4 regions of the Kitasatospora sp. NPDC058063 genome follow, and region 1 is predicted to be linked to each of the others. Evidence: riboswitches for the same ligand, from Rfam matches in the RefSeq annotation. Region 1 holds a riboswitch; each other region holds the start of a gene.
The links. Region 1 has a riboswitch for cobalamin ahead of metE (5-methyltetrahydropteroyltriglutamate--homocysteine S-methyltransferase). Riboswitches for the same ligand answer to the same signal wherever they lie in the genome.

Region 1 (7,209 bases):
CGCCCACCTGGGCAAGCCACAGGCCGCGGTGGTGCCGCTGACCACCGGCTTCCGGGTCCCGGCCGCAGTGACGGCCCTCGCCAACACCCTGCTGGGCGCGCTGGACGTGGACGTTCCGCCGGCCGTGTCGCTGCGGCAGGACGGGGAGCTGACGGTGCGGCGGGTGGCCGGGGGCGGCCTGGGCGGAGCGGCGGTCGCGGCGGTGCGGGCCGCGCTGGAGCGCGAGGGCTCGATCGCGGTGATCGCGGCGGACGGCGCGGTGGCGGAGGCCGCCGAGGCGCTGCTCGCGGCGGGGATCCCGACCGGGGCGGCCGAACAGGTCGGCACCACGGCGCGGGTGACGGTGCTGCCCGCCTCGCTGGTGAAGGGGCTGGAGTACGACCACGTGGTGGTGCTGGAGCCGGCCGCCATCGTGGAGGCCGAGGCGCGCGGCCTGCACCGGCTGTACGTGGTGGTGACGCGGGCGGTCTCCCGGCTGGACGTCCTGCACTCCCGTCCGCTGCCCGCGCCGCTGGGCGGGGAGTGACGGCCCCGGCGGTGGGGGCGGATGGGGAAGGCCGGGCGGGTGCGGCGGCCGGCCACGACCCCGTGCCCACCGGCAGCGGCGGCCGACCGGTGCCGGTACCCCCGCTGACCTCCTCACTCGTGCCCCGGACCAGCTCCGAACAGCTGGATATCCTGAACACATGAGCGACAACCTTCCCCCGTGCCCGCAGTGCTCCAGTGAGTACACGTATGAGATGAACGCCCTCATGGTCTGCCCCGAGTGCGCCCACGAGTGGGTGCCCGGCGGCGCCGACCAGGCCGGCGCGCCGGCCGGCGAGCGCGTGATCAAGGACGCCGTCGGCAACGTGCTGAGCGACGGCGACACCGTGACGGTGGTCAAGGCGCTGAAGGTCAAGGGCAGCGTCTCCGGTATCAAGGCCGGCACCAAGGTCCGCAACATCCGCCTGGTGGACGGTGTCGACGGGCACGACATCGACTGCCGCATCGAGGGCTTCGGTGCCATGCAGCTCAAGTCCGGCGTGGTCAAGAAGGCCTGATCCGCGGGCCTCCAACGGCCGCGCCCCGTCGAGGAGATCGGCGGGGTGCGGCCGTTGCGCTGTCCAGGGCCGGTCGGGGGTGGAGTCGCCTCCCGGATTAGTTGTAGCATTACAATGATTACAACAACACAAATAACTCTGGAGCGTTCGTCATGCCCGATGCCGCTCGACCGCGGCCCTGGCTCGTGCTCGCCATCTGCTGCATGAGCCTGCTGATCGTCAGCCTCGACAACACCATCCTGAACGTGGCCCTGCCCGCCGTCCGGCGCGACCTGGACACCACGGTGTCCGGCCTGCAGTGGACGGTCGACGCCTACACCCTGGTGCTGGCGAGCCTGCTGATGCTCTCCGGCTCGACCGCCGACCGGATCGGCCGCCGCCGGGTGTTCCGGATCGGACTGGTGGTGTTCACCGCGGCCTCCCTGCTGTGCAGCCTGGCCCCCGGGCTCGGCTGGCTGATCGCCGCGCGGATGCTCCAGGCGGTCGGCGGATCGATGCTCAACCCCGTCGCCATGTCGATCATCAGCAACACCTTCACCGACTCCCGGCAGCGCGCCCGGGCGATCGGCGTCTGGAGCGGCGTGGTGGGCATCAGCATGGCCGCCGGGCCGATCATCGGCGGGGCGCTGGTGGAGTCGGCCGGCTGGCGGGCGATCTTCTGGATCAACGTCCCGATCGGCCTGGCCGCCCTCTTCCTCACCACCCGCTACGTGCCGGAGTCGCGGGCGGCCCGCACCCGCCGGGTGGACCCGGTCGGCCAGCTGCTGGTCGTCGTGGTGCTCGCCGCCCTCACCTACGCGATCATCGAGTCGCCGGAGCGCGGCTGGACCTCGCCCGTGGTGCTCGGCTGCACGGCGGCCTCCCTCGGCGCGCTGCTGGGCCTGCTGCGGTACGAACCCCGGCGCACCGACCCGCTGATCGATCTGCGGTTTTTCCGATCCGCGCCCTTCTCCGGCGCCACCGTCATCGCGGTCGCCGCCTTCGCCGGCCTCGGCGGCTTCCTCTTCCTCACCTCCCTGTACCTCCAGGACGTCCGCGGGCTCGACCCGCTGCACGCCGGACTCTTCATGCTGCCGATGGCGGTCATGTCGCTGCTCACCGCGCCGCTGTCCGGCCGGATGGTGGCCGCCCGGGGGCCGCGCACGCCGCTGCTGCTGGCCGGGGCGGCGCTGACCGCGAGCGCAGTGCTCCAGGCGGTCGGCTACTCCGAGCACCTGCCGAGCTGGCTGCTGGTCCTCGCCTTCCTGCTCTTCGGTACCGGCTTCGGCCTGGTCAACGCGCCCATCACCAACACCGCCGTCTCCGGGATGCCCCGCTCGCAGGCCGGCGTGGCGGCGGCGGTGGCCTCCACCAGCCGACAGGTCGGCCAGTCCCTGGGCGTCGCGGTCACCGGCGCCCTGATGGCCGGCAGCGCCCTCGCGGACCCGGCGGCCTTCACCGGGGCGGCCCGGACGGCATGGTGGATCATCGCCGGCTGCGGCGCCGCCGTGCTGGTCACCGGTACGCTCACTTCCGGCCGCTGGGCCCGGGCGACGGCCGAGCGCACGGCGCGGCGGCTCGCCGCCGAGGAGGCGGCCGAGGGAAGCACGGAGACGAAGGAGACGGTGGACGCCTGATGGAGCGCCTCGACACCGGTGGGCACCCGGAGGGGAGCGGGACGGACGCCGCGACGGCGGCCCGGGTCTGGCAGGGGATGTACGCGCTCGTGCTGGAGCGCCACGACCGCCGCAGGACCGTCGCCGAAGCCCTCGGCATGAGCTTCAGCCGGGTCAGGGCGCTGCGCCGGCTCGCCGCCGGCCCGATCACCCTGCGGGAGCTGGCCGAGCGGCTGACCGCCGACCCGCCGTACACCAGCGTCATCGTGGACGACCTGGTGCGGCGCGGGCTCGCCGAGCGCATCACCAACCCGGCGGACCGGCGCTCCAAGCTGGTCCACCTCACCGAGGAGGGCGAGGCGAAGGCCGCGCTCGCCACCGGGATCCTCGCCACGCCGCCGGACGCGCTGCTCGCGCTGCCGCCGGAGGACCTCCGCGCGCTCGACCGGGTGGTGGCGAAGCTCCTGGACTGAGGCCGCCGCCCGACGCGGCGGGCCGGTGCCCCGGACTTGGCAGGACGTCCGACCGCATGGTCGACGGCAGGTCCTCGGTGTCAGGGAAACCGGTACGAGTCCGGCGCGCACGGTGGTGCCACTGTGGCCCGTCGAGCCTCCGTCAGGCGTCGGGGCAGCCGTCCGAGCGTCGCAGCAGGTAGGTGTCCATGATCCAGCCCTTGCGCTCCCGGGCCCGCTCGCGCAGCTCGCGGATGCGCGGGGCGGCCTCGGCGAGCGGACCGGAGACGAGCACCTCGTCGGGGGTGCCGAGGTACGCGCCGTAGTGGATCTCCATCCCCTCGGGGTCGATCCCGGCGAAGGCGGCCCGGCCGTCGAGCATCACCACCACGTCGTCCACCCCCTCGGGGAACCCCTCGGCGAGGCGGCGGCCGGTGGTGATCTGCACCGGCCGGCCGACCCGGGTCAGCGTGGTGCGGTGCCGGGCGGCGAGCGCGGAGACGCTGCTGATGCCCGGGATCACCTCGTACGCGAAGGGCACGCCGCCCCGGTTCGACACGTCGTCCATCACGGCGATGACGCTGTCGTAGAGGGCGGGGTCGCCCCAGACCAGGAAGGCGCCGTTCTCGCCCGGGCCGAGGTGCTCGGCGACCAGCCGTTCGACCAGATCGGCGCGGCGGACGCGCCAGTCGTCCACGGCGGCCGCGTACGCGGGGGTGGCGCGGTCCCGTTCGGCGTCCGGCGCCGCGACCAGGCGGTGCCCGGGCCGTCCGTGGTCGGCCAGCATCCGGCGGCGCAGCCCGATCAGGTCCTGCCGTTCCTCGCTCTTGTCGAGGATGAAGAAGACGTCGGTGCGACCGATCGCCTTGACCGCTTGCAGGGTGAGGTGGTCGGGGTCGCCCGCGCCGATGCCGATGACGAAGATGTGCCGCATGGGAGCCATTCTGCCGCCCGCTCCCGGGTGCGCCGCCCGGGCCGGGCGCGGAGCCCGCGTCTCAGCACGCGGACGCCTTGCGAGATTTCCGCCTCGACGCCGACGGTTTGCCCCTAAGCTGGCGGTGCAGCTGGTTCGCCCTGTCCGCCAGGCAGGGTGTCGTAAGAGGGAACCCGGTGACGCCTTTCAACTGGCCAGTCCGGGACTGCCCCGCAGCGGTGAGTGGGAACGACCGCCGTCATACGCACTGGACCCGGGACGGGTCTGGGAAGCGACGGCCAGTAGGTGTCCGCCCCGGTTTCGGCCGAGGTGGGTGTGCCCGCGAGTCCGAAGACCTGCCACTGCCCGTGCGCGAGCGTTCGCGCCCGGCCATCCGGTGACCTCGTGGGCGGGTCGGCGACCATATCGGGCGGAGCCGCGCACGGGTGCGGTCGTCCGTCCGGTCCGTCATCCCTTCGCGTCCTCGTGCCGTCACCGGGCACTTGAGGATCCAGACTCGCGAAGGAGAGTCCCTTGACCACGAAGTCCGCAGCCGCGGCGAGCGTCGCCACCGCCCACGGCTACCCCCGCCAGGGCCGGGGCCGTGAATTGAAGAAGGCGATCGAGGGGTACTGGAACGGCGCGGTAGCGGCCGGGGCGCTGCTGGCGACCGCCGCCGACCTGCGTCGGACGAACTGGCAGCAGCTCGCCGACTCCGGCGTCGAAGAGGTCCCGACCGGGGACTTCTCGCTCTACGACCACGTGCTGGACACCACCGTGGCGGTCGGTGCGATCCCGCCGCGGCACCGGGAGGCGGTCGACGCCGACCCGCTGGACGGGTACTTCGCGATGGCGCGCGGCAACCAGGACGTCGCTCCGTTGGAGATGACCAAGTGGTTCGACACCAACTACCACTACCTGGTGCCGGAGTTGGGCCCGGACACGGTGTTCGCCGCGAACCCGGCCAAGGCGGTCGGCGAGCTGCGCGAGGCGCTGCTGCTCGGCCACGCCGCCCGGCCGGTGCTGGTCGGCCCGGTGACCTACCTGCTGCTCGCCAAGCCGGCGCCCGGGGTGGCCGCCGACTTCCAGCCGATCACCCTGCTGGACCGGCTGCTGCCCGTCTACGCCCGGCTGCTGGCCGAGTTGCGCGCCGCCGGCGCCGCGTGGGTGCAGCTGGACGAGCCCGCGCTGGTGCAGGACCGCACCCCGGCCGAGCTGAACGCGGCCGCCCGCGCCTACCGCGAACTGGGCGGTCTCACCGAGCGGCCCAAGCTGCTGGTCGCGAGCTACTTCGACCGGCTCGGCGAGGCGCTGCCGGTGCTGGCCAAGGCCCCGGTCGAGGGCCTGGCGCTGGACTTCACCGGCCCGGCCGCCGCCAACCTGGAGGACCTCGCCGCCGCCGGCGGCCTGCCCGGCAAGCGGCTGGTGGCGGGGGTGATCGACGGGCGCAACATCTGGATCAACGACCTGGAGAAGTCGCTGGCGACCCTGGCGACCCTGCTGGGCCTCGCCGACACCGTCGACGTGGCGCCGTCCTGCTCGCTGCTGCACGTGCCGATCGACGCCGCCGCGGAGCGCGACATCGACCCGCAGATCGCCCGCTGGCTGGCCTTCGCCCGGCAGAAGGCCGGCGAGGCGGCACTGCTCGCCCGGGGCCTGCGCGAGGGCACCGGCGCGATCACCGCCGAGCTCGCCGCCAACCGCGCCGACCTCGCCTCCCGCGCCAACTCCCCGATCACCCGCGACCCGGCGGTGCGCGCCCGCGCCGCCGCCGTCACCGCCGACGACACCCGGCGCGCCCAGCCCTACCCCGTACGGGCCGAGGCCCAGCGCGCCCGGCTCGGGCTGCCGCTGCTGCCGACCACCACCATCGGCTCCTTCCCGCAGACCACCGAACTGCGCACCGCCCGCGCCGATCTGACGGCGGGTCGGATCGACGCCCCGGCCTACCGGGAGCGGATGGAGGCGGAGGTCCGCGAGGTCGTCGCCTACCAGGAGAAGGCCGGGCTGGACGTCCTGGTGCACGGCGAGCCCGAGCGCAACGACATGGTCCAGTACTTCGCCGAGCAGCTCACCGGCTACCTCGCCACCCGGCACGGCTGGGTCCAGTCGTACGGCACCCGGTACGTGCGCCCGCCGGTGCTGGCCGGGGACATCTCCCGTCCGCATCCGATGACCACCGACTGGTTCGGCTACGCGCAGGGCCTGACCGATCGCCCGGTCAAGGGCATGCTGACCGGCCCGGTCACCATGCTCGCCTGGTCCTTCGTCCGCGACGACCAGCCGCTCGCCGACACCGCCCGGCAGGTGGCCCTCGCCCTGCGCGAGGAGGTCGTCGACCTGGAGGCGGCCGGCGCCGCCGTCGTGCAGGTCGACGAGCCGGCGCTGCGCGAGACCCTCCCGCTGCGGGCCGCCGCCCGCCCGGCGTACCTGGCGTGGGCCACCGAGGCCTTCCGCCTCGCCACCTCCGGCGTCCGCGCGGACACCCAGATTCACACCCACATGTGCTACGCCGAGTTCGGCGCGATCATGACGGCGATCGACGAACTCGACGCGGACGTGATCTCGTTGGAGGCCACCCGTTCCCACATGGAGGTGGCCGGCGAGCTGGCCGGGGCGGGCTACCCGCGCGAGGTCGGCCCCGGCGTCTGGGACATCCACTCCCCGCGCGTCCCCAGCACCGACGAGGCCGTCTCGTTGTTGCGCGCGGGCCTGGCGGCGATCCCGGCGGAGCGGCTCTGGGTCAACCCGGACTGCGGGCTGAAGACCCGTGGCTGGCCGGAGACCCGGGCCTCCCTGGAGAGCCTGGTCGCCGCCGCCCGCCTGCTGCGCGAGGAACTCGCCGGCTGACGGCGGGCGGGGTGGGCGCGGCGGCCTTGCCGCGCCCACCCCGGTCCCGGCCATCGTGCCGCTCGCGGGCTTCCTGCCCCGGTGATCGACTAGGCGACCCAGCCGGAGGTGAGGCCCTGGACGGCCGAGCCGTCGAGGTCCTTGAGCTTGACCCCGGCGAAGGCCCGGGCGGCGTCGGAGGTGAGCATCCGGAACGCGGGTCGTTCGGCGGCGAGCAGGTCGAGGATTCCGGTGGCCACGTCCTCGGCCGCCTGGGCGTTGGCGAAGGCGCCGCGGGTGCGGTCCAGGTAGGCGGCCAGGGCCGGGGCGTACGGTCCGGCCTGTTCGGTCGCGTCGTCCGTCAGGCCCACGTTGCC
Region 2 (7,209 bases), on a different contig from region 1:
AACGGATCGGCTCGACGGGTCGGCCCAACGGGTCGGCCCGGACCTCGACGGTGGGGCCGCGTTCCGATCCGCGGGGGCGGAAGCGGAGCACCGACCGCGGCACGTCCGGGAGACGTGCCGGCAGGACCCGCCGGCGGCGCCCTACAGCAGCGGCGTGAGCCAGCGACGGAGCAGTTCGGTGTACCGGTCGGGAGCGGTGTTCCAGAGGGTGGCGTGGTCGGCACCGGGGAAGGCCTGGAGGCTCACGACGTCGCGACGGGCGGCAGCCAGCTTCTCGGCGGTGCCGAAGGGCGCGATCCGGTCCTCGGGGCTGTGCAGGAGAAGGGTGGGCACCCGCAGGTCGGTGCCCTCGGCGATGCGGGCGAAGTCGGCGAGGTCGACGCCCGTGCGGCCCTCCGCGGCCAGCGCCCCCAGCTCGGCGGCGACGCCCTGGAAGCCGGCCCGGGCGGCGTCCCGGCGGGCGGAGACCGGGAGGTCGAGCACCGGCGAGTCGAGGATGAGGCCGCTGACGGCGTGCGGCCAGGCGGTGCGGGCCGCGGTCTGGAGGGCCGTGGTCGCGCCGACGGACCAGCCGTAGAGGATCACCTTGCCCGCGCCGCTGTCGAGCGCCAGCCGTACCGCCGCCTCGATGTCGCGCCACTCGGTCTCGCCGAAGTGGCTGAGCCCGTCCGGGGAGGCGGGGGCGCCCTGGTCGCCGCGGTAGGTGACGGCGAGGGTGGGCAGGCCGAGCCGGTCGAGGACGGGGAGCACCGGGAGGGTCTGCTGGCGGTCGGCCTCGGGGCCGTGCACCAGGATCACCCAGGTGCCGCGCTTGCCGTCGAGCCGCCAGGCGGGAAGGGCGCCGAGCTCGCCGTCGGCGGTGGTGTCGGTGAAGGGGAGGCCGAGTGCCTCGGTGGGGTCGCCGAGAAGGACCCGGGGGGTGAAGCGGACCTCGGTGCCGGGGGTGAGCGTGCCCCGGTCGGCGCGGAGCAGCCGGCGGGTGACGCCCCGCTCGTCGCTGTGCAGGACCTCCTCGACGACCGCGTGCCCGCCGTCCGCCCACTCGACCGCCCAGCGGCCGGGGCGCAGGCTCTCGGGGCCGCGGGTGAAGGTGACCCGGCCGGGGGCGAGGCCGCGGACCAGGACCGGCCCGGACTCCGGGACGGCGGCCACCGGACGGACCGTCCGCTCGGAGGCCCGACGGCCGATCACCAGCACGGCGGCCCCGACCGCGGCGGCCGCCACGACGGCGGCGGTTCCCCAACGCATTTCACTCCCCGCTCTGTTGCTCACGGACCGGACGGTGTTCGGGCACCAGTTCACCGGCGCTCCGTCCGCCCGGCCACCGGGCTGGGCCGTCCGGGTCACCCGGGCGGCGGCCCGGCGGCGCTGAGGAGGTGTCGGAAGCGGGCAATGAGGATGGTGGGGCGGGACGGCGGCGGAGCCGGCGGTGCCCCGCTGGGAGGGGATGTGGTGTTCCCGGTGGGAGGGACGTGGTGTTCCCGGTGGAGGGCGGCCCCGCGCCTGGCGATCCCCCGGCGCGTCGGCGGCGTCCGCGTGTGACCAACCCCTCCGTGACCTCGGTTGACTCCCGGTTCGGGCCCGTGATGGGATCCTGGGGCCAAACGGAGGCATGGAGAGGAAGCCGGTGGAATTCCGGCGCGGTCCCGCCACTGTCACCGGGGAGCACGCTCGGAACATCGCCACGGCGGCCGTCGACGGCCGCTGGAAGGCTCCGGGGGTGCGTTCGACCCGGAAGCCAGGAGACTCTCGCCCCCGTCACGTCGATCCAGGGCGCGGACCCTGAGTGAGGACACGCACGCGATGCAGGCTGCCCCGCCCCACCGGACTCCGAGCTGCCCTCCGCCGTGCCCCCGATGACCCCGCTCGGACCCTCCTCCTCGCCGCGCCCGCTGGCCCGCGCCGCCGCGTTCGCGCTCGGCGCCGTCGCGGGCCATGTCGCCGACGCCCGCTTCGCCGACCCCCGCCGGGGCCATCCGGTGGCTGTCTTCGGCAGCGCCGCGACCCGGCTGGAGCGTCGGCTGTGGCGCGACGACCGCGGCGCGGGGGCCGGCTACACGGCGCTGTGCGTGGGCGCGGTCGCGGCGGGCGCGCTCGCCCTGGACCGTACGGTGGGCCGGCGTCCGCTGGGCCGGGCGGTGCTGGCGGCGGCCGCGACCTGGACGGTGCTCGGCGGCACCTCGCTGACCCGGGAGGCGCGCACCATCGGCCGCTCGCTGGCCGCGGGCGACCTCACGGCCGCCCGGGAGCGGCTGCCGCACCTGTGCGGGCGGGACCCGAGCGCGCTGGACGGCCAGCAGATCGCCCGGGCGGTGGTCGAGTCGGTGGCCGAGAACACCGCCGACGCCGTGGTGAACGCGCTGACCTGGGGCGCCCTGGCCGGCACGCCCGGCCTGCTGGCCTTCCGCGCCGTGAACACCCTGGACGCGATGGTGGGTCACCGCTCGCCGCGCTACGCCCGGTTCGGCTGGGCCTCGGCCCGGCTGGACGACCTGGCGGGCTGGCCGGGCGCCCGGCTGACGGCGCTGCTGACGGTGGCCGCCGCGCCCGAGCCCCGTACGGCCTGGCGGGTCTGGCGGCGCGACGGCTCCGCGCACCCGAGCCCGAACGCGGGCCAGGCCGAGGCGGCGTTCGCCGGCGCGGTGGGCGTACGGCTGGGCGGGGCGCTGCGGTACGGCGAGCGGGTGGAGCACCGGCCCGTGCTGGGTGCGGAGCTGCGGCCGGTGACGGTGGACGACATCGAGCGCGCCTGTGCGCTCTCCCGGCGGGTGGGCGCACTGGCGCTGGGTACGACGGTCGCGGGGCACGTCCTGCTGCGGATGCTGCTGAGGAAGAGGGGACGGGCATGAGCAAGGCGCTGCTGGTCGCGGGGACGACCTCGGACGCGGGCAAGAGCGTGGTGACGGCCGGGATCTGCCGTTGGCTCGTCCGCCAGGGCGTGCGGGTCGCGCCGTTCAAGGCGCAGAACATGTCGCTCAACTCCTTCGTCACCGCCGACGGTGCCGAGATCGGCCGCGCCCAGGCGATGCAGGCGCAGGCCGCCCGGGTGGAGCCGGAGGCGGCGATGAACCCGGTGCTGCTCAAGCCGGGCGCGGACGGCCGCAGCCAGGTGGTGCTGCTCGGCAGGCCGGTGGCGGAGGTGGGCGCGCTGGACTACCGCGAGCGCAAGCCCGTCCTGCTGGAGCGTGCCCTGGAGTGCCTGGCGGACCTGCGCGGCCGCTACGACGTGGTGGTCTGCGAGGGCGCGGGCTCGCCCGCCGAGATCAACCTGCGCGACCGCGACATCGCCAACATGGGCCTGGCGACGGCCGCCGCCCTGCCGGTGGTGGTGGTCGGGGACATCGACCGCGGCGGGGTCTTCGCGGCGATGTACGGGACGCTGGCGCTGCTGTCGGCGGAGGACCAGCGGCACGTGGCCGGCTGGTTCGTCAACAAGTTCCGCGGTGACGCGCGGCTGCTCGCGCCCGGGCTGGAGATGCTGCACGGGCTGACCGGCCGTCCGGTGCTGGGCACGCTGCCGATGCTGCCCGGGCTCTGGCTGGACGCCGAGGACTCGCTGGACCTGTCGACGGTGGTGGACCGGGCGGACGGGCCCGGGCCGTACGGCGCGGACGTGCTGCGGGTGGCCGTGGTGCGCTTCCCGCGGCTGTCCAACTTCACCGACATGGACGCGCTCGCGCAGGAGCCGGGCGTGCTGGTGCGCTGGGCGACCCGCCCGGAGGAGCTGGCCGACGCCGACCTGGTGGTGCTGCCCGGGACCCGGGCCACCGTCGCCGACCTCGCCTGGCTGCGCGAGCGCGGTCTGGAGCCGGCGCTGCGGGCGCGGGCGGCGGCCGGGCTGCCGGTCCTCGGGGTCTGCGGCGGCTACCAGATGCTGGCGCGCTCGATCGTGGACGAGGTCGAGTCGAAGGCGGGGGCCGTCGAGGGCCTCGGCCTGCTGCCGACGCAGGTGCGGTTCGGCGCCGAGAAGGTGCTGGCGCGGCCGGTCGGCGAGGCGTTCGGGCAGCGGGTGGAGGGCTACGAGATCCACCACGGGGTGGTCACCGTCGAGGGCGGGGACACGTTTGTCTCCGACGGCCGGGGACGGAGTCTGGACGGCTGCCGGGTGGGCCCGGTCTGGGGCACGACCTGGCACGGCGCGCTGGAGAACGACGGGTTCCGCCGCGAACTCCTGCGCGAGGTCGCCGCGCTGTCGGGCCGGGCGTTCGTCCCGGCCCCGGACACCTCCTTCGCCGCGGCGCGCGAGGCCCGGCTGGACCGGCTGGGCGACCTGATCGAGGAGCACGCCGACACCGACGCGCTGTGGAAGCTGATCGAGGGCGGGGTGCCGGCGGCCGGATCGCTGCCGTTCGTCCCGCCCGGGGCCCCTGGGAGCGACGCATGAGCCGGGTACGGCAGCAGGGCCAGGCAGGATCACGCAACCGGGCAGGATCACAGGACCGGACAGTGCCGCGGGACGGGGCACGACAGGAGTGGGGTACGGCATGAGTGACGTCCGCTATCCGTTCACCGCGATCGTCGGCATGGCCGACCTGCGGCTCGGGCTGCTGCTGAACGCGGTCTCCCCGGCCGTGGGCGGCGTGCTGGTGCGCGGCGAGAAGGGCACCGCGAAGTCGACCATGGTGCGCGCGCTGGCCGGCCTGCTGCCGTCCATCGCCACCGTGGACGACTGCCGCTTCGCCTGCGACCCGACCGCGCCCGACCCGCAGTGCCCGGACGGGCCGCACGTCTCCCCGCCCGCTTCCGAACGGCCGGCCCAGCTGGTCGAGTTGCCGGTCGGCGTGGCCGAGGACCGGATCGTCGGCTCGCTCGACCTGGAGCGGGCGCTGGCCGAGGGCGTCAAGGCGTACGAGCCCGGGCTGCTCGCCAGGGCGCACCGCGGCGTGCTCTACATCGACGAGGTGAACCTGCTCCAGGACCACGTGGTGGACCTGCTGCTGGACGCCGCCGCGATGGGCCGCTCCTACGTCGAGCGCGAGGGCGTGTCGGTGCGCCATGCGGCCCGGTTCCTGCTGGTGGGCACGATGAACCCGGAGGAGGGCGAGCTGCGGCCGCAGCTGCTCGACCGGTTCGGCCTGACCGTCGAGATCGCCGCCACCCGGGATCCGGCCGAGCGTGCCGAGGTGGTCCGCCGCCGGCTCGCCTACGACGCGGACCCGGCCGGCTTCGCCGAGCGGTTCGCCGAGGAGGAGCGGGCTCTCGCCGAACGCATCGTCGCGGCGCGGGAGTTGCTGCCCAAGGTAGAGCTGACCGATGTGGCGCTGCGTCAAATCACCGCCGTGTGCGCCGCGTTCGAGGTGGACGGGCTGCGCGCGGACATCGTGATGGCCCGCACGGCCGTCGCACTGGCGGCCTGGGACGGGCGCACCGAGGTGCAGGAGGAGGACGTCCGCAAGGCGGCGCAGCTGGCGCTGCCGCACCGGCGCCGCCGCAACCCCTTCGACGCGCCGGGGCTGGACGAGGAGCAGCTGGAGCGGACGCTGGAGGAGCACGCGCAGCAGGAGGAGCCGGAGCCCGAGGGCGACGGACCGGACGGCGACGGCGACGGGCCGGAGGGCGGCCCGGACGGGGGCGGCCCCGACGGCGGCGGCGCGCCCGAGCCGTCCGACAGCGGCCCCGAGGGGTCCGCTCCCGAGGCGCCCTCCCCCGAGGGCCCCGAGGCGCCCGCGCAGCAGCCCGCACCCGCCCAACACCCCTCTCCTGCACGGGAATCGGCTCCGGTCGCGGCCGGGGACCCGTACCGGACGCAGCTGTTCACCGTCAAGGGCACCGGGCACGGCGCCCAGGGCCGCCGCTCCCCCGCCGAGACCACCGGCGGGCACACCATCCGCGCCCGCCGCCCGCAGGGCGCGCTCGGCCGGCTGCACCTGACCGCGACCCTCCAGGCCGCCGCGCCGCACCAGGCGGCGCGCGGGCGCAGCGGGCGGGCGCTGGTGGTGCACAAGGACGACTTCCGCGAACAGGTGCGCCAGGGGCGGGAGTCCAACCTGGTGCTGTTCGTGGTGGACGCCTCCGGGTCGATGGCCGCCCGGCAGCGGATGACCACCGTCAAGGGCGCGGTGCTGTCGCTGCTGATGGACGCCTACCAGCGCCGCGACAAGATCGGCATGATCACCTTCCGGGGCGCGGGTGCCGAGCTGGCGCTGCCGCCCACCTCCTCGGTGGAGGTCGGCGCGGCCCGGCTGGAGTCGCTGCCCACCGGCGGGCGGACCCCGCTGGCCGCCGGCCTGCTGCGCGCGCACGAGGTGCTGCGGGTGGAGCGGCTGCGCGACCCGAGCCGGCGCCCGCTGCTGGTCGTGGTGACCGACGGCCGGGCCACCGGCGGGCGGGACGCGCTCGCCCGCTCGCACCGCGCGGCCGCGCTGTTCGCGGCACAGGGCACGGCGAGCGTGGTGCTGGACTGCGAGTCCGGCCCGGTCCGCCTGGGCCTGGCCCGCACCCTGGCCGGGCTGCTCGGCGGCACCGCCGTCGGCCTGGACGAGCTGCGCGCCGAGGGCGTGGCCTCGCTCGTCCGCGAGAGCCGGTCCGACAACCGTTCTGCGAACCGTGCAACCACCGCGATGCGAAAGGCGGCCTGAGCCGACATGCCCAAGGGTGTCCCCGAGAGCGTTCCCGACGACGGCCTGACGACCCGTCAGCGCCGCACACTGCCGATCACCGCCGTGCACACCGGCCCCGGCAAGGGCAAGTCCACGGCCGCGTTCGGTATGGCGCTGCGGGCCTGGAACCAGGGCTGGCCGGTCGGGGTGTTCCAGTTCGTGAAGTCCGCCAAGTGGAAGGTCGGCGAGGAGAACGCGCTGCGCGTGCTCGGCGCCTCCGGCGAGGGCGGCACCGTCGACTGGCACAAGATGGGCTCCGGCTGGTCCTGGATCCAGCGCTCCGCCGAGCAGGAGATGTCCAGCGAGGAGGCGGCCAAGGAGGGCTGGGAGCAGGTCAAGCGGGACCTCGCGGCCGAGACCTACCGCTTCTACGTGCTGGACGAGTTCACCTACCCGATGCACTGGGGGTGGGTCGACCCGGACGAGGTGGTGGCCGTGCTCAAGGACCGTCCGGGCAGTCAGCACGTCGTCATCACCGGCCGGTACGCGCCCGAGGCGCTGACCGGATTCGCCGACCTGGTCACCGAGATGACCAAGGTCAAGCACCCCATGGACGCCGGCCGCAAGGGCCAGCGCGGTATCGAGTGGTAGGCCGTTGAGCACCGTCCCC
Region 3 (6,786 bases), on a different contig from region 1:
GGACCGCCGCGACGGCGGCTCCCGTGCCCGGTCCGGTGAGTGGCCGGGCGAAGGAGGATCATGGCCTCGGCGGGCGATCGCCCGCCGGCTTCGCGGAGCAGAGGGACGGGTTCCGATCGGTGCTTCCCGATGGATGGCAGGCTGCTACGTGGGTGTGGCGAGCCTGCTGGCGGGGCTGGGCGGGCTGGGCGTGCTGTACGACCACCTCGTCCGGCGCCGGCGGGCACCCCACGCCTGACCCCTGTGCCCCGGCCTCCCTCATCGGGGAGGCCGGGGCGTCGACGTGTACGGGCAGACGGGTCAGGGGGCGGTGATGCCCGGCTGCGCGCCGGCGCCGAAGGACCAGCCCTCGACGTCTCCGGGTGCCGGGTTGTAGCTGCCGGCACCGAGGCTGCTGTACGACCAGGGGCCGCCGTGCTGGGCGTGCCAGTACGACCAGTAGGCGCTGCCGGTGGGGTTGGTGCAGGTCGTCGGCAGGGCGTTGATGGTGCAGACGAAGCCCGGGTAGCGCGGGTGGAAGGCGTACGAGAATCCGGCGCCGGTGAGCGCGGCGAGGCCGCTGGCCGGGTCACCGGGCGCGCACCCGGTCTGGACGCCGCCGCCGACGGCGGTGAAGTCGACCACGACGGTGACTCCGGTGGTCCCGCTGCAAGCGACCGCCTGCGCCTGCGGGGCCTGGACGGCGGAGACGCCGAGCAGTCCGGCGGTGAGGGCGGCGGCCGCGGCGATCGAGCCGAGCGTACGGCGGGCCGGGCGGGCCACCATGAAGGTGTCGGTCATCGGTGAAATCCTCCTGATGTCAGGTGTGTTCAGCGCGTGGCCGGGGTCGGGCAGGCCAGGGTGGGCGCGTCCGGGCGGGCCCCGGCGGCGGAGAGCGTGGCCAGCGGGGTACCCGCGAGGCCGAGGACGGCCTGCGCGGTGGCCCGGGCGCCGTTGCCCGCGTTGAAGCCGGACGCGTCGTAGACGACGGCGCCACGGAGCGCCGGGTCGGCGGCGCAGCCCTGCTGGAACTTCACCAGCCGGCCCCAGCCCTTGAGGCCGGAGCCGAGGCGTCCACCGGAGAGCAGCGCCTGGGTGGCCAGGCCCGTGCTGTTGGCGTTGGAGGTGGTCGACCCGGCGGCCGCGAACCCGCCGTCGGCGTTCTGGTGGGCGGTGAGCCAGCCGAGGCCCGCGTTCGCCTTGGCGGTGCGGCCGGTGGCGGCGAGGGCCTGGGCGGCCAGGGCGGTGGCGTCCGGGTCGCTGGTGCAGGCGGCCTGGCCGAAGGAGACGGGGAAGCCCCCGTCCGCGCACTGGCTGTTGGCGAGGTAGTCCACGGCCGCCGCCGGGGCGTCACCGGGCGTGCGGTGCAGGGCGATCAGGGCCAGCGACTGGCCGAAGGCGTTGCTGTAGTCGCCCCACTGCGAGCGGTCGGAGAAGCGGCCTTCGGCGGTCTGCAGCGAGCGCAGCCGGGCCGGCAGGTCGACTCCGCCGAAGGCCGTCGGGTTCCCGCCGCGCACCTCGACGGCGAGCAGCAGCTTGGCGGTCGCGCCCGCGTAGGCCTCGGTGGTGCCGTCGCCGAGGTAGCCGCCGATGATCTCGGGCTTCGCCAGCCAGGCGGTGGCCTTCGCGGCGGCCTCGTCGGAGCTGTGCGACGCGGCGAAGGCCAGCACGGCATCGATGGTCAGGCCCTGGTCGGGGTAGGCGGTCCCGTTGAAGACGGACTCGAAGTGGTCGCCGTCGACGAGCTGGCGGGCCAGCCAGCCACCCGCGGCGGCGTCGGGACGGACCGTCGGCGACGACGTCGAGGTGGCGGGAGCAGCGTGGGCGGCGGTGGCCGCCGGGAGTGCGGTGGCGAGCGTGAGGGCGGGTATCGCGAGCAGACCGAGGGAGCGGCGAACAGCGGGCATGGGATGCCTTTCCGGGCCTGGGCGCAGGGGCCCGGAAGGCGTCGGCGAGCGCCGAGGGGCCAGCGGGCTCCGGCCCGCAGACCACGACGGGAGGAGGGGTGACACACCTCCGCCGACGGGTACTCGGGCTCGCCGCCGACGCGGGGTCGGCGGCCTACCGTTGCGGGTCAGCGCCGGATTCGAACCGGACTTCCCCCAGCGGCGGAGTCACAACATGACGGCCCATCATGGCGATGCCCGAACAGCGGGTCAAGGGATCCCGGGCCCGGACCCGGATGCCACGCGCGCCGCGGTGTCCGCCGCCACCAGGACGTCGCACATCATCGCCAACTCGCAACCGCCGCCCAGCGCGTAGCCCGCGACGGCCGCCACCACGGGCTTGCGCAGGGCGGCGAAGCGGTCCCAGGCGGCGAACCAGTCGCCGAGGTAGGCGTCGACGAACTCGAGGGACTGCATCTCCTTGATGTCCGCGCCGGCCGCGAAGGCCTTCTCCGAACCGGTGACCACCAGACAGCCGATCTCCGGGGCGCGGTCGAAGGTGGCCGCGGCCGCGACCACCTCGTTCATCAGCTGGGTGTTCAGCGCGTCGAGCGCCTTCGGGCGGTCGAGCGTGATCAGCCCGACCCGGCCCTTGCGTTCGACCAGGATCGTCTCCTACGTCATGCGGTGTCCTTCCCGAGGGTGGTGATGATCGCCGAGAAGTCCAGGCCCGAGCCTTCGGACGACGCGAAGTCCGCGTACAACTGCGCTGCCTTGCGCCCGAGTTCCGTGGGCAGGCCCGCGGCTTCGGCCGCGCCGGCGGCCAGTCCGAGGTCCTTGGCCATCAGGGCGGCGGCGAACCCGGCGGCGTAGTCGCGGTTGGCCGGGCTGGCCGGCACCGGCCCGGGGACGGGACAGTTGCTGGTGAGCGCCCAGCACTGCCCGGAGGCGGTGGAGGCCACGTCGAACAACGCCTGGTGGCTGAGCCCGAGGCTCTCGCCGAGCACGAAGGCCTCGCTGACCGCGATCATCGAGATGCCGAGGATCATGTTGTTGCAGACCTTCGCCGCCTGGCCGGCACCGGCCGCGCCGCAGTGCACCACCTTGCGCCCCATGACCGCCAACACGGGCTTGACCGCGGCGAATTCGGCCTCTTCGGCGCCGACCATGAAGGTCAGGCTCGCAGCCGTCGCGCCGACCACCCCACCGGAGACCGGCGCGTCCACCGCGCGCTGCCCGGCACGTACGGCCAGGTCGTGCGCCTCCCTGGCGTCGGCGACGTCGATCGTGGAGCAGTCCACGAAGAGGGTGCCCGGACGGGCTGACGGCAGCAGCTCCGCGTAGGCGGCCAGGACGTGGCGGCCGGCCGGCAGCATGCTGATGACGACGTCGGCCTGTCGGGCCGCCGCGGCGGCGGAGGCCGCCGGGCGGACGCCGGCCGTCTCCGCTTGCCGCAGCGCCTCCGGCGCGAGGTCGTAGCCGGTCACCTGATGTCCGGCCTCGACGAGGTTGGCGGCCATCGGGCCGCCCATGTTGCCCAGTCCGATGAATCCGATGGTGAGGGTCACCAGCGCTCCAGGGGGGTTGTGGTGGCAAGGCCGAGTTCGCGCTCGCCGAGCGGGGCGAAGTAGCGGGCCACGGTGGCGGGTTCGACGGCGCTCAGCGTCGCCGGACGCCATCGTGGCGAACGGTCCTTGTCGATCACCTGGGCCCGGATGCCCTCGGCGAGGTCCGGCGTGGCGAGCGCCGCGCAGGAGGTGCGGTACTCCTGGTCGAGGACGGCCTCCAGCGGGCCGAGTGCCCGGGCCCGGCGCAGCGCGGCGAGCGTCGCCTTCACGGCGGTCGGGGAGTTGGCGGCGATCCGGTCGACGGCCTTCTTCGCCTCGGGTTCGCCGCTCTCCCGCAGCCGGTCCAGGATCTCCTCCACGGTTCCGGCCGCGTAGCAGCTGTCGATCCACCCGCGTCGGTCGGCCAGCGCACCGGTCGGCGCGGGCTCGACGTTCCGTTCGAGGGCGTCGTGGACGGGCAGTTCGGCCAGGTCGTCCAGCAGGGCGGGCAGTCGTTCAGCGGGGACGAAGTGGTCGGCGAGCCCGCACAGCAGGGCGTCGGCGGCACCGACGGAACCCGCGGTGAGGGCGAGGTGGGTGCCGAGCTCCCCGGGGGCGAGGGCGAGCAGGTAGGTGCCGCCGACGTCGGGGACGAAGCCGATGCCGGCCTCCGGGAGGGCGACGCGCGTGCTCTCGGTGACGATCCGGACGCTGCCGTGGGCGGAGACGCCGACCCCGCCGCCCATCACGATGCCGCTCATGAGCGCGACGTAGGGCTTGGGGTAGCGGGCGATCCGGGCGTTGAGGCGGTACTCGTCTCGCCAGAACTCCTCGACGGCGCCCGGATCGCCGCCGGTGGCGGCGCGGTGGATGGCGACGATGTCGCCGCCCGCGCAGAAGGCCCGCTCGCCGGCGCCCGTGACGACGACGGTGTCGACCCGGTCGTCGCCCTCCCAGGCGTCCAGGGCTTCGGAGATCGTCCGCACCATGCCGTGGGTGAGGGCGTTCAGCGCAGCGGGGCGGTTGAGGACGATCAGTCCGGCCCGTCCCTCGCGCTGGAGGATGACCTCGTCGAGGTCGGTCCCGGCCATCACGCGGCTCCGGTCAGGCCGCGGGCGACGATGACGCGCATGATCTCGTTGGTCCCTTCCAGGATCTGGTGCACCCGCAGGTCGCGGACGATCTTCTCGATGCCGAACTCGGCCAGGTAGCCGTAGCCACCGTGCAGTTGGAGGGCCTGGTTGGCCACCTCGAAGCCGGTGTCGGTGGCGTAGCGCTTGGCCATGGCGCACAACTGCGGCGCCCGGGGGTCGCCCCGGTCCAGCGCCGCGGCGGCTCTCCACAGCAGCGCCCGGGCGGCCTCCAACTCCGTGGCCATGTCGGCGAGTCGGAACTGCAGGGCCTGGGCGTGCAGCAGCCTGGCGCCGAACGCCTCGCGATCCGCCAGGTGGCGGGTGGCCCGCTCCAGCGCGTGTTGTGCGCCGCCCAGGGAGCAGGCGGCGATGCCGAGCCGGCCGCCGTTCAGCCCGTTCATCGCGATCCGGAAGCCCTCGCCCTCCGCGCCGAGGAGGCGGTCGGCGGGCAACCGGACCCCGTCCAGCAGTACCTGGCGGGTCGGCTGGGCGTTCCAGCCCATCTTCTTCTCGTCGGGCCCGAAGGCGACCCCCGGGTCGTCGCGCTCGACGACGAACGCGGAGATCCCGTCCGGCCCGGGGGCACCGGTCCGGGCCAGCACCACGTACACCTGCGAGGCTCCCGCGCCGGAGATGAACTGCTTGACGCCGTCCAGCACCCAGTGGTCGCCGTCGCGCACGGCCCGGGTGGCGATCGCGGCCGCGTCGGAGCCGGCACCGGGCTCGGTCAGGCAGTAGCTGCCCAGGTGCTCGGCCGTGCAGAGCGCGGACAGCCAGCGAGCGCGCTGCGCGTGCGTGCCGTAGCGGTCGAGCATCCAGGCGACCATGTTGTGGATGGACAGGTAGGCGGCGATGGACGGGCAGCCGGTGGCGAGTGCCTCGAAGGCCACCACGCCGTCCAGCCGGGAGAGTTCGGAGCCGCCCGCGCCCTCCCGGACGTACACACCGGCCAGACCCAGGTCGGCTGCCTTGCGCAGCACGTCCACCGGGAAGTGCTTGGCCTGGTCCCACTCCACGGCGTGCGGCGCGAGGTACTCCTCGGCGAAGGCCCGGGTGGTCCGGGCGATGGCGCGCTGGTCCTCGGTGAGGTCGTGCATCGCGCTCATCCCATCGTCGGCATGGTGAAGCTCGCGCCCTCCTTGACCCCGGAGGGCCAGCGCGAGGTGACGGTGCGGGTGCGGGTGTAGAAGCGGATCGCGTCCGGCCCGTGCTGGTTGAGGTCCCCGAAGCCGGAGCGCTTCCAGCCGCCGAAGGTGTGGTACGCGATCGGCACCGGGATCGGCACGTTGACCCCGACCATGCCGGTGTTCACCCGGCGGGCGAAGTCCCGGGCGGTGTCGCCGTCCCGGGTGTAGATGGCCACGCCGTTGCCGAACTCGTGCTCACTGGGCAGCCGCAGCGCCTCCTCGTAGTCGGCGGCACGCACCACGGTCAGCACCGGGCCGAAGATCTCCTCCCGGTAGATCCGCATGCCGGGCGTGACCCGGTCGAAGAGGGTGGCGCCCAGGAAGTAGCCGTCCTCGTGCCCCTCCAGGCGGAAGTCCCGTCCGTCCACGACGAGTTCGGCGCCCTCCTCGACCCCGAGGTCCAGGTAGCCGCGGACCCGGTCCAGCGCGTCACGGCCCACCAGCGGGCCGAAGTCCGCCGCCGGGTCGTCCGAGCGTCCGACCTTGAGCGCGCCGATCCGCTCGACCAGCTTCGCCACCAGGGCGTCCGCGGTCTCCTCCCCCACCGGGACGGCCACCGAGATCGCCATGCACCGCTCGCCGGCCGATCCGTACCCGGCGCCGACCAGCGCGTCGGCCGCCTGGTCGAGGTCGGCGTCCGGCATCACGATCATGTGGTTCTTGGCGCCGCCGAAGCACTGCGCCCGCTTCCCGTGCGCGGCGGCGGTGGCGTACACGTACTGGGCGACCGGTGTGGAGCCGACGAAGCCGAGGGCCTGCACCCGCGGGTCCTCCAGCAGGGTGTCCACGGCCTCCTTGCCGCCGTTGACCACGTTGAGCACGCCCGGCGGCAGCCCGGCCTCCAGGAACAGCTCGGCCAGCCGCAGCGGCACCGAGGGATCGCGCTCCGAGGGCTTGAGCACGAAGGCGTTTCCGCAGGCCAGCGCAGGCGCGGCCTTCCAGAGCGGGATCATCGCCGGGAAGTTGAACGGCGTGATGCCCGCGACCACGCCGAGCGGCTGGCGCATCGAGTAGACGTCGATGCCGGTGCCCGCGTTGTCGCTGAACTCGCCCT
Region 4 (7,209 bases), on a different contig from region 1:
GCGAACAGCAGCACGGCGGCGGCCACCCCGCACCCGGCCACGCCCCACTCGGCGGCCCGCCAGCGGTCCGGCCGGTAGGTGGTGCGCCGGACGCGCCGACCGCCGAGCAGCAGGCCGGCCACGCAGAGCACGGCGCCCGCCAGGAAGGCGGGCAGACCGAGCGCGGCAGGCGCCGTTCCGTCCAGCAGCCCGTACACCCCGGCACACAGGCCGCACATGCCGAGCAGCATCAGCGCGCCGGTGAGCCGTCGGGAGCGGCGCGAGGCCGTACCGGAACGCCCGTAGCCGCGCGAGTCCATCGCGGCCGCGAGGCTGAGCGAACGCTCCAGCGCGTCCTCCAGGACCGGCACCACGATGCTGCGCAGCGCGCGCACGCCCTTGCGCTGCCCCGCGCGCAACCGCCTTGCCCGGGCGACGCGTTGGACGCTCTGCACCAGCTGGGGCGCGACACTGAGCGACACCGTCACCGCGACGCCCAGCTCGTACAGGGCACCGGGCAGGACCCGCAGGGCCCGCTTGGGGTTCGCGAGGGTGTTGGCGGCGCCGATGCAGCAGATCAGGCAGGCCAGCCGCAGCCCGTCGAAGGCCGCGGAGAGCGTGGCCTCCAGCGAGACCGGGCCGCCGATCCGGATGCCCGCGTACCAGTCGGGGGTGGGAATGTGCGGCAGGGAGAAGAGCAGGTGGTCGTGCGGGGTGATCCCGGTGGCGAAGACGCACCGGAAGACCACCCGGATCGCCACCACCGTCAGGGCCAGCCACAGGTAGTAGGTGAATCCGCGCGCCCACGGGGCCTCGCTGCGGCGGGCGGTGACCACGTAGCCGAGCACGGCGAGGACGAGCAGGAGCAGCAGCGGGTTGGTGGTGCGGCTGGCCGCCGTCGCCAGGGCGAGTGCCCAGGCCCACCAGGCCAGCGGATGGAGGTTGCGCGGGATGCGCCGACCCCCCGTGACCCGCCCGGGGGCGGTGGGTGGGGTGACGGGCGGCGTGGCAGCGTGCTTGTCAAGCGTGGTCAACCGGATCACTCGGCCTGTCGCCGGCGGCGGCGCGCCGTGATCACGGTCACCACGCCCAGGACCACGACGAGGACGGAGCCCACCACCGCGGGGAGCATCGAGCCGGAGTCGTGCGGAGCGTCGGCCACGGGGTTGGCGTCCACCACCCCGCCGGGTACGGCGGGGGTGGGCGTCGGCGCGGCCGCGGCGGGCTGCTCCGTCGGCTGGTCGCTCGGGGTGTCGGTCGGCGCTGCGGTGGGTGTATCGACCGGTACCGGTGTCGCGGGTACCGGCGTCGGCTCGGGCGCGCCCGGCGGGGTGATGCCGTCCTCGGGGGTGACGGCGGTGCCGGGGGGCGTGCCGGGCGCGGGCGGACGGGCGCCGCCCGCCGGGGGCTTGGTGGAAGCCGGGGCCCGTCCGGTCCCGGAGCCACCGGTCGTGCCGGTGGACCCGCCGGAGCCGCTGCCGGAACCGTTGCCGCCGGTCGTCCCGGCACCACCACTTGTCGACCCGCTGCCGGAACCGCCCGAGGCACCGCCGGTGCCGCCCGCAGTGCCCTGGCCCGGGTCGGCCGGCTGCCCACCGGGGCTGGAGTTGTGCGCCCGGACACTGTCGGGCGAGAAGGTCGGACGCCCCTCGGTGCCCTCGATGTCGGTGCCGCCGAAGATCCACAGGTCGACGCTGCCGGGCTTCGGCTGGTAGCTCATCGCGCCCAACTGGCTGTACGACCAGGTGTTCTGGCCCGGGTCGGCGTGCCAGTACGACCAGTACGCGGTGGCCGGGGGCGTCAGGACGCACTTCTCCTGGTCGGGGGTCGGGTACTGCTTGCCGCCCTGGAAGCCGCTGTAGCCGATGCGGCAGATGAAGGCCGGGCCGTCGTGCCCGGTGCCGGTGGTCTTCCAGCCGCCCTGGTTCAGCAGGGCGTACCCGGTGGTCGGCGTGGTGCCGCAGGACCGCAGCAGCGGGCCGCCCCACGTGCCGAAGTCCACGGCGAGCACGACCCCGGAGGTGGTGGTGCACTGGTCCATCGGCAACGGCGCCGCGGACGCCGGGGCGGTGCCCACGGCGACGCCGCCGAACGCGAGGGCCAGGGTCGTGGCCGCTGCGCCCAGCAGTCGGCCGAAGCGCCGGATCACCGGTGACGCCCCGGGCCGGAGGCGGTACGACGGCGGGCGGCCAGGAGGGCCGCAGCGCCGAGCACGGTCAGCAGACCGGAGGCCCCCGTCAGTGCGAGTGCTTCGCTCCCCGTGGCCGCGAGGCCGCCGGTACCGGACCGCCCGGCACCGGCGGGAACGTCACCGCCGACCGGGCCAACGGCGAGCGGGTCACCGACGGGCGGGGCGTCGGACGGACGGGTGGTCGAGCCGTCACCGGGATTGGACGCGACGGAGGTGGGGGACGTCGTCGCCGTCTGCGTGCCGGTGCCCGTCGGGGTCGGCGTACCGGTCGCGGTCGCGGTGCCCGTGGGAGTGCCGGTCGGCGTCCCGGTGGGGGTCGGCGTCGGCGTGCCGGCGAGGTTGCGGGACAGCGTGCCGAAGGAGATCCCGGTGGCACCGCCCAGCACCTGCGTGGACGCCCGGACGTCCGAGCCCTGCTGTCCCCCGGAGGCGACGTTGAACCCGCCGTCGCCGTTCTGCTGCCCGGCGAGGAAGTCGAGCGCCTTGGCGATCTGCCCACCGTAGGCGGCCTTGCGCAGCGTCATGCCCTGGACGGCCAGCGCGGCCGAGTTGGTCGAGTCGCCGGCCGCACCGGGGAAGCCGCCGTCGGGCAGCTGCCGCGAGGCGAGCCAGCCGAGCCCCTTGTCGACCGCCTGCGCAGCTTCGTCACCCGGAACCAGGGTCAGGGCCATGACGGCCATCGCCGTGCTGTCCACGTCGGAGTCGCCGGTGGCGGGGATCAGGCTCGGCCAGGAGCCGTCCGGGTGCTGGAGGCCTCTCAGGTAGGCGATCGCAGGGGCGGCGTTGGCGGCGTCCCCGGCCCGGAGCTGGGCCATGACGGCGAGCGCCTGGGAGAACACCGAGGTCGCGTAGACGTAGTTGCCCGGGGCGGCGCAGCCGGTGTTCGCGTCGGCCTTGGTGCACACCAGCGCGGCGAGGGCGGCGATCAGGTCGTGACCGCCGAAGGCGCGCGGGTCGCGGCCGACCACCTCGGCGAGCAGCGCCTCCTTGCCGATCGACCCACCGCCGGCGTACTCGGTACCGATGGCCGTCCAGTCGTTGACGGTGCGCTCGCTCGCGTCCTTGCCCTGCTGGTCCAGGAAGTCGACGATCCGGCGCAGCGCCGCGTCGTCGGTGCCGGTCGCGGCGAGGGCGTAGGCCCCGTCGATGGTCAGGCCGAAGTCGGCGAAGGCCGGGAACCCCTCGTAGTAGTGGCCGTCGATCAGCCGGGCCGGGTCGGTGAGGTAGGCGCTGCCCTTGGCAGCGTCCGGCTTTCGCCCCGCGGGCGTGGTCGGGGGCGTGGTGGCCGGCGTGGTCGGCGTGGTGGTCGGCGGAATGGTGGCGCCGTCCGGGTTGTGCCGGACGCTGGTGAGGTCGGTGCCCGTCAGAGCCAGGATCGCCTGTTCGGTGGCCGCGGCGTCCGGGTCGGTGGTGACCGCATCCGGGCCGAAGCCGCCGTCCTTGTTCTGGCGGGCGGCGAGCCAGGCGGTGGCTGCGGCCCGGCGGGCGCCCTGGCCGGTGGCCTGGAAGGCCTGGGCGGCGCTCGCGGTGCTGGTGGTGTCGCCGGGGGCGCCGACGTACGGGAGGAGGGAGCCGTCCGGCTGCTGGCTCGCCGCCAGCTGGTCGGTGGCCTTCCTCGCCGCCGCCTCGTACCCGGGGGCGGTCCGCAGGGCGAGGACGGCGACGGCGGTGGTGAGCGGGTCCGACTCGCAGTGCTCACCCGCGACGATCATCGAGCCGGCCATGCCGCCGTCGGCGCACTGGAGGGCCGTGAAGCGGGCGAGCGCCGGCGCGGGCGGGGTGACGCCGGCGCGCTGGAGCGCGATGACGCCGAGGGACTGGACCCAGGGCGAGGCCGCGCCGAGGAAGTCCCCGGCGGCCGTGCAGTTGCCGTTCTCCCCGGCTGCGGTGCAGACGTGGTCGGTGAGCGCGGCGATCAGGTCCCGCCCGCCGAAGGTGCGCGGGTCGCGGCCGGTGCTCTCGGCGACGAGGGCCAGCAGCGCGGCGGCCCGCGTGTCGGGCGTGCCGGTGGGGCCGGCGGGGTGGAGGAACGCGTCGGTGTGGTCGGCGAGGAAGCCGACGACCTTCCGCAGCGCCGGGTCCTGCGTGCCCGCGGCGGCGAGCGCGATGGCGGTGAGAGCGGTCCGGGGGTAGTCCGGCCCCGGGGCGGCCCAGTTCTCCATGTGGTCGCCGCCGACCAGTTGTCCGGCCAGCCAGGCCGCGGCCGCGGCCGGGTCGCCGGTGGCACTGGGACCGGTCGGGCTCGCGGACGGCGAAGGGGTCGCGGAGGGCGAGGGGCCGCCGGCCTTGGCCCGGACGGAGTCCAGGGTGAAGCTCGGCGCCCCGCTGGTGCCCCCGATGTCGGTGCCGCCGTACACCCAGGCCTCGACCTCACCGGGCTTGGGCTGCTGCGTGCCGGCGCCGAACCGGCTGTAGGACCAGGTCTGTTGGCCGGGTGCGGCGATCCAGTACGACCAGTACGCGGTGGCCTGCGGGGTGTTGACGCACGGCTCCTCGGCCGGAGTCGGGTACTGGACACCGCCGTTGAAGGTCCCGGTGCCGAGTCGGCAGATGAAGGCGGGCCCGTCGTGCTCGGTTCCGGTCGTGGTGAATCCCGCGTTGTGCAGCAGGTTCATGCCCGTCGTGGGGTGGGCGTCACAGCCCCGGACGACCCCGCCGCCCCAGTGGCTGAAGTCGACGGCGACGATCGCGCCCGTCGTCGCCGTGCACTGCTCGATCGGATCGGCTGCCGCGGAGCCGGGGTGGCCCAGCAGGACGGTTCCTCCCGCGGCCACCGCGACGGCCGTGGTGACCAGAAGCGAGCCCAGTTCTCTGCTTCTGTGACGCGTAGGACTGCTGCTGACCCTCACCGGCGACTCCCCGATCGGTCGTCGGGGTCCCACGACGCAGCCGACGGCTCTCCCCGGTACGGGGGCCCGTCGCGACCGCGTCGTAGTCCACGACGACGCATGCACTCAAGAACAAGGCCCCGGCGCAGGCATTCCGGCTCACCGGCCCTTGCGGGCGGGTCTACGGTTGCGGGTCAGCGCCGGAATCGGACCGGCTTCCCCTGACTGCCGAGGATTAAAAAGCGGTTCATCACACCATGTGCTCGGAGCCATCGTCAACGAGTCGTCATGTCGCTTTCGCCACCTCGTAGATCCGTTCACGGGTGCGGTAACGTCCGCGGTGGCCGAGCGGGGGAATCCGGTGCGAATCCGGAGCTGACGCGCAGCGGTGTGGGGCGGTGGTTGCACCGGCCCCGAGCCCGAATGCCCGCGCGGTCGTGCAGCACCAGCACCAGCCAGCCCACGCGATCCGGGCGGCCGCCGCCCCGTACCGCCGCGCTCCTGGAACGAGTGCGCCGGGACCCGGGGCAGGACCGGCGCGCCCGTCACCCCAAGGAGCCCGTTCCGTGTCCGTTCCCGCGCACTCGCGCTTCGTCCCCTCACGTCTCGCTTCCGCGGCGACCGTCTCGATGGCCGCCGGCGCCCTCCTGATGTCGGCCGTCCCTGCGCACGCCACCGCCTCGCCGAGCCAGATAGCCACCTCCAGAAGCACCGGCGTCACGTACCTCAAGTCCCTCCAGGCCGCCGACGGCAGCTACGTCACCGGCGGCGGGCTCTCCAACGAGTGGGCCTTCGGCGCGCTCGCCGCCGCCGGCACCGCCGCGGCCGATGTCACCCCTGGCGGCGACACGAGCAAGAACGCGCGCCTGGTCTACCGCAACCAGCTCGCCGCGAGCAGCTGGCCGAGCACCTCGCCGGTCGTCACCGACTACGAGCGCGGCATCCTCAACTCCTACGCGGCCGGCATCGACCCCGCGCGGATCGGCCCGGGCCGCAACCTCGTGGCCGACCTCGCCGCCTACTGGCAGACCGCCGAACCCGGCTACTACGGCCCGTCCGCGAACTTCAACGGGACCGTCTTCGGCCTGCTCGCCCTCGGCGGCGCCAAGACCCGGAGCGGCGGACAACGCGTCCCGCAGGCCCTGCTGAACGCCTCGGTCGCGGCCGTGCGCGCCAACCAGCACAACGACGGCGGCTGGAACTACAGCAAGGCCGCCGGGGACCCGACGGCGCTCGCCCAGGGCAGCGACATCGACATGACCGGTGCCGCCATGGCCTCGCTGTGTGCCGGCGGCGTCCCGAACACCGACGCCGCGGTCGTGGCCGCGAAGAACTTCCTCAAGGGCAAGCTCGCCTCCTCCGGCGCCTTCAACGCCATGTTCGGCGTCAACACCGACTCCAACGGCTGGGCCGTGTCCGGTCTCAACGCCTGCGGCATCAACCCCCAGGGCACCGACTTCACCAGCGGTACCGGCAAGACCCCGCTCGACTTCCTCATCGCCCAGCAGTTCAAGCCCGGCGGCGGCTTCAAGTACCTGCCCACCGACACCTCCCCGTCCCCCTACGCCTCCGTCGACGGCCTGCGCGCCGTCGTCGGCGCCGGGTTCACCGCCACCCCGCCGACACCGACCACCTCGGGCGAGCCCGTCTGGGCCGCCACCGGCGACTTCACCGCGGGTACGGCCGCGAAGCTCGCCCTGGTCGTCGACGACGGCACCAGCAACCTCAAGGTCTGCGCCATCACCCTCACCCCCACCGGCACCACCACGACCCTCGGCGACGTCCTCGACGCGGCGGCCACAGCCGTCCCGAGCGGCTGCGTCACCTCCGTCACCCCGTCCACCGGCGGCGGCGCCGTCACCACGCTCAACGGCACCGCCAACAGCGGCTCCTCCACCTGGAAGGTCAGTCTCGACGGCACCGCCTCCACCGCCGCCACCCGGGCCACCACCGTCCACCTCGGCGACACCGTCTCGCTGCGCTACGGCAGCTGATCCACCGACAGGACGAAGCTGCGGCGGCAGTCCTGCATCGGCCGTGCGTGTTCGGGTGCGGGCCCCCGGGCCCGGCGCGCGCGGTCCGTCTCGGCCCCCGCGCGAACGGCCGCGTGGACCGCACGCGCCACCCGTGCGCCCCACAGCGAGCGCGGGCCGCCGAACGGCTCCGGCTCCTCGCCCGCCCCGGTGCGCCGCACCGCGACGCACACCGCGT

Region 2: another riboswitch for cobalamin. It lies ahead of ACFVUY_RS17525 (cobalamin biosynthesis protein); the one in region 1 lies ahead of metE (5-methyltetrahydropteroyltriglutamate--homocysteine S-methyltransferase).
Region 3: another riboswitch for cobalamin. It lies ahead of ACFVUY_RS22755 (prenyltransferase/squalene oxidase repeat-containing protein); the one in region 1 lies ahead of metE (5-methyltetrahydropteroyltriglutamate--homocysteine S-methyltransferase).
Region 4: another riboswitch for cobalamin. It lies ahead of ACFVUY_RS22775 (prenyltransferase/squalene oxidase repeat-containing protein); the one in region 1 lies ahead of metE (5-methyltetrahydropteroyltriglutamate--homocysteine S-methyltransferase).

The regions. Positions count from the first base shown of each region.
Region 1 covers NZ_JBHVSD010000004.1:310,709-317,917, reverse strand. Annotated here, with positions in the region: gene ACFVUY_RS09355 (HelD family protein) at 1-526, shown strand, start outside; gene ACFVUY_RS09350 (zinc ribbon domain-containing protein YjdM) at 687-1,043, shown strand; gene ACFVUY_RS09345 (MFS transporter) at 1,196-2,659, shown strand; gene ACFVUY_RS09340 (MarR family transcriptional regulator) at 2,659-3,111, shown strand; gene cobF (precorrin-6A synthase (deacetylating)) at 3,254-4,024, opposite strand; cobalamin riboswitch at 4,139-4,382, shown strand; gene metE (5-methyltetrahydropteroyltriglutamate--homocysteine S-methyltransferase) at 4,538-6,853, shown strand; gene ACFVUY_RS09325 (SDR family oxidoreductase) at 6,943-7,209, opposite strand, start outside.
Region 2 covers NZ_JBHVSD010000009.1:79,489-86,697, forward strand. Annotated here, with positions in the region: gene ACFVUY_RS17520 (alpha/beta hydrolase) at 142-1,248, opposite strand; cobalamin riboswitch at 1,617-1,749, shown strand; gene ACFVUY_RS17525 (cobalamin biosynthesis protein) at 1,857-2,849, shown strand; gene ACFVUY_RS17530 (cobyric acid synthase) at 2,846-4,384, shown strand; gene ACFVUY_RS17535 (putative cobaltochelatase) at 4,485-6,578, shown strand; gene cobO (cob(I)yrinic acid a,c-diamide adenosyltransferase) at 6,585-7,190, shown strand; gene ACFVUY_RS17545 (cobyrinate a,c-diamide synthase) at 7,195-7,209, shown strand, end outside.
Region 3 covers NZ_JBHVSD010000012.1:237,199-243,984, reverse strand. Annotated here, with positions in the region: gene ACFVUY_RS22760 (flagellar hook-length control protein FliK) at 301-780, opposite strand; gene ACFVUY_RS22755 (prenyltransferase/squalene oxidase repeat-containing protein) at 810-1,886, opposite strand; cobalamin riboswitch at 1,983-2,123, opposite strand; partial or broken gene ACFVUY_RS22750 (enoyl-CoA hydratase-related protein) at 2,142-2,534, opposite strand; gene mmsB (3-hydroxyisobutyrate dehydrogenase) at 2,546-3,433, opposite strand; gene ACFVUY_RS22740 (enoyl-CoA hydratase/isomerase family protein) at 3,430-4,503, opposite strand; gene ACFVUY_RS22735 (acyl-CoA dehydrogenase family protein) at 4,503-5,651, opposite strand; gene ACFVUY_RS22730 (CoA-acylating methylmalonate-semialdehyde dehydrogenase) at 5,648-6,786, opposite strand, start outside.
Region 4 covers NZ_JBHVSD010000012.1:244,670-251,878, reverse strand. Annotated here, with positions in the region: gene ACFVUY_RS22785 (CbiQ family ECF transporter T component) at 1-1,013, opposite strand, end outside; gene ACFVUY_RS22780 (hypothetical protein) at 1,019-2,128, opposite strand; gene ACFVUY_RS22775 (prenyltransferase/squalene oxidase repeat-containing protein) at 2,125-5,019, opposite strand; cobalamin riboswitch at 5,125-5,266, opposite strand; cobalamin riboswitch at 5,350-5,427, shown strand; gene ACFVUY_RS22770 (hypothetical protein) at 5,628-6,992, shown strand; gene ACFVUY_RS22765 (adenosylcobinamide amidohydrolase) at 6,980-7,209, opposite strand, start outside.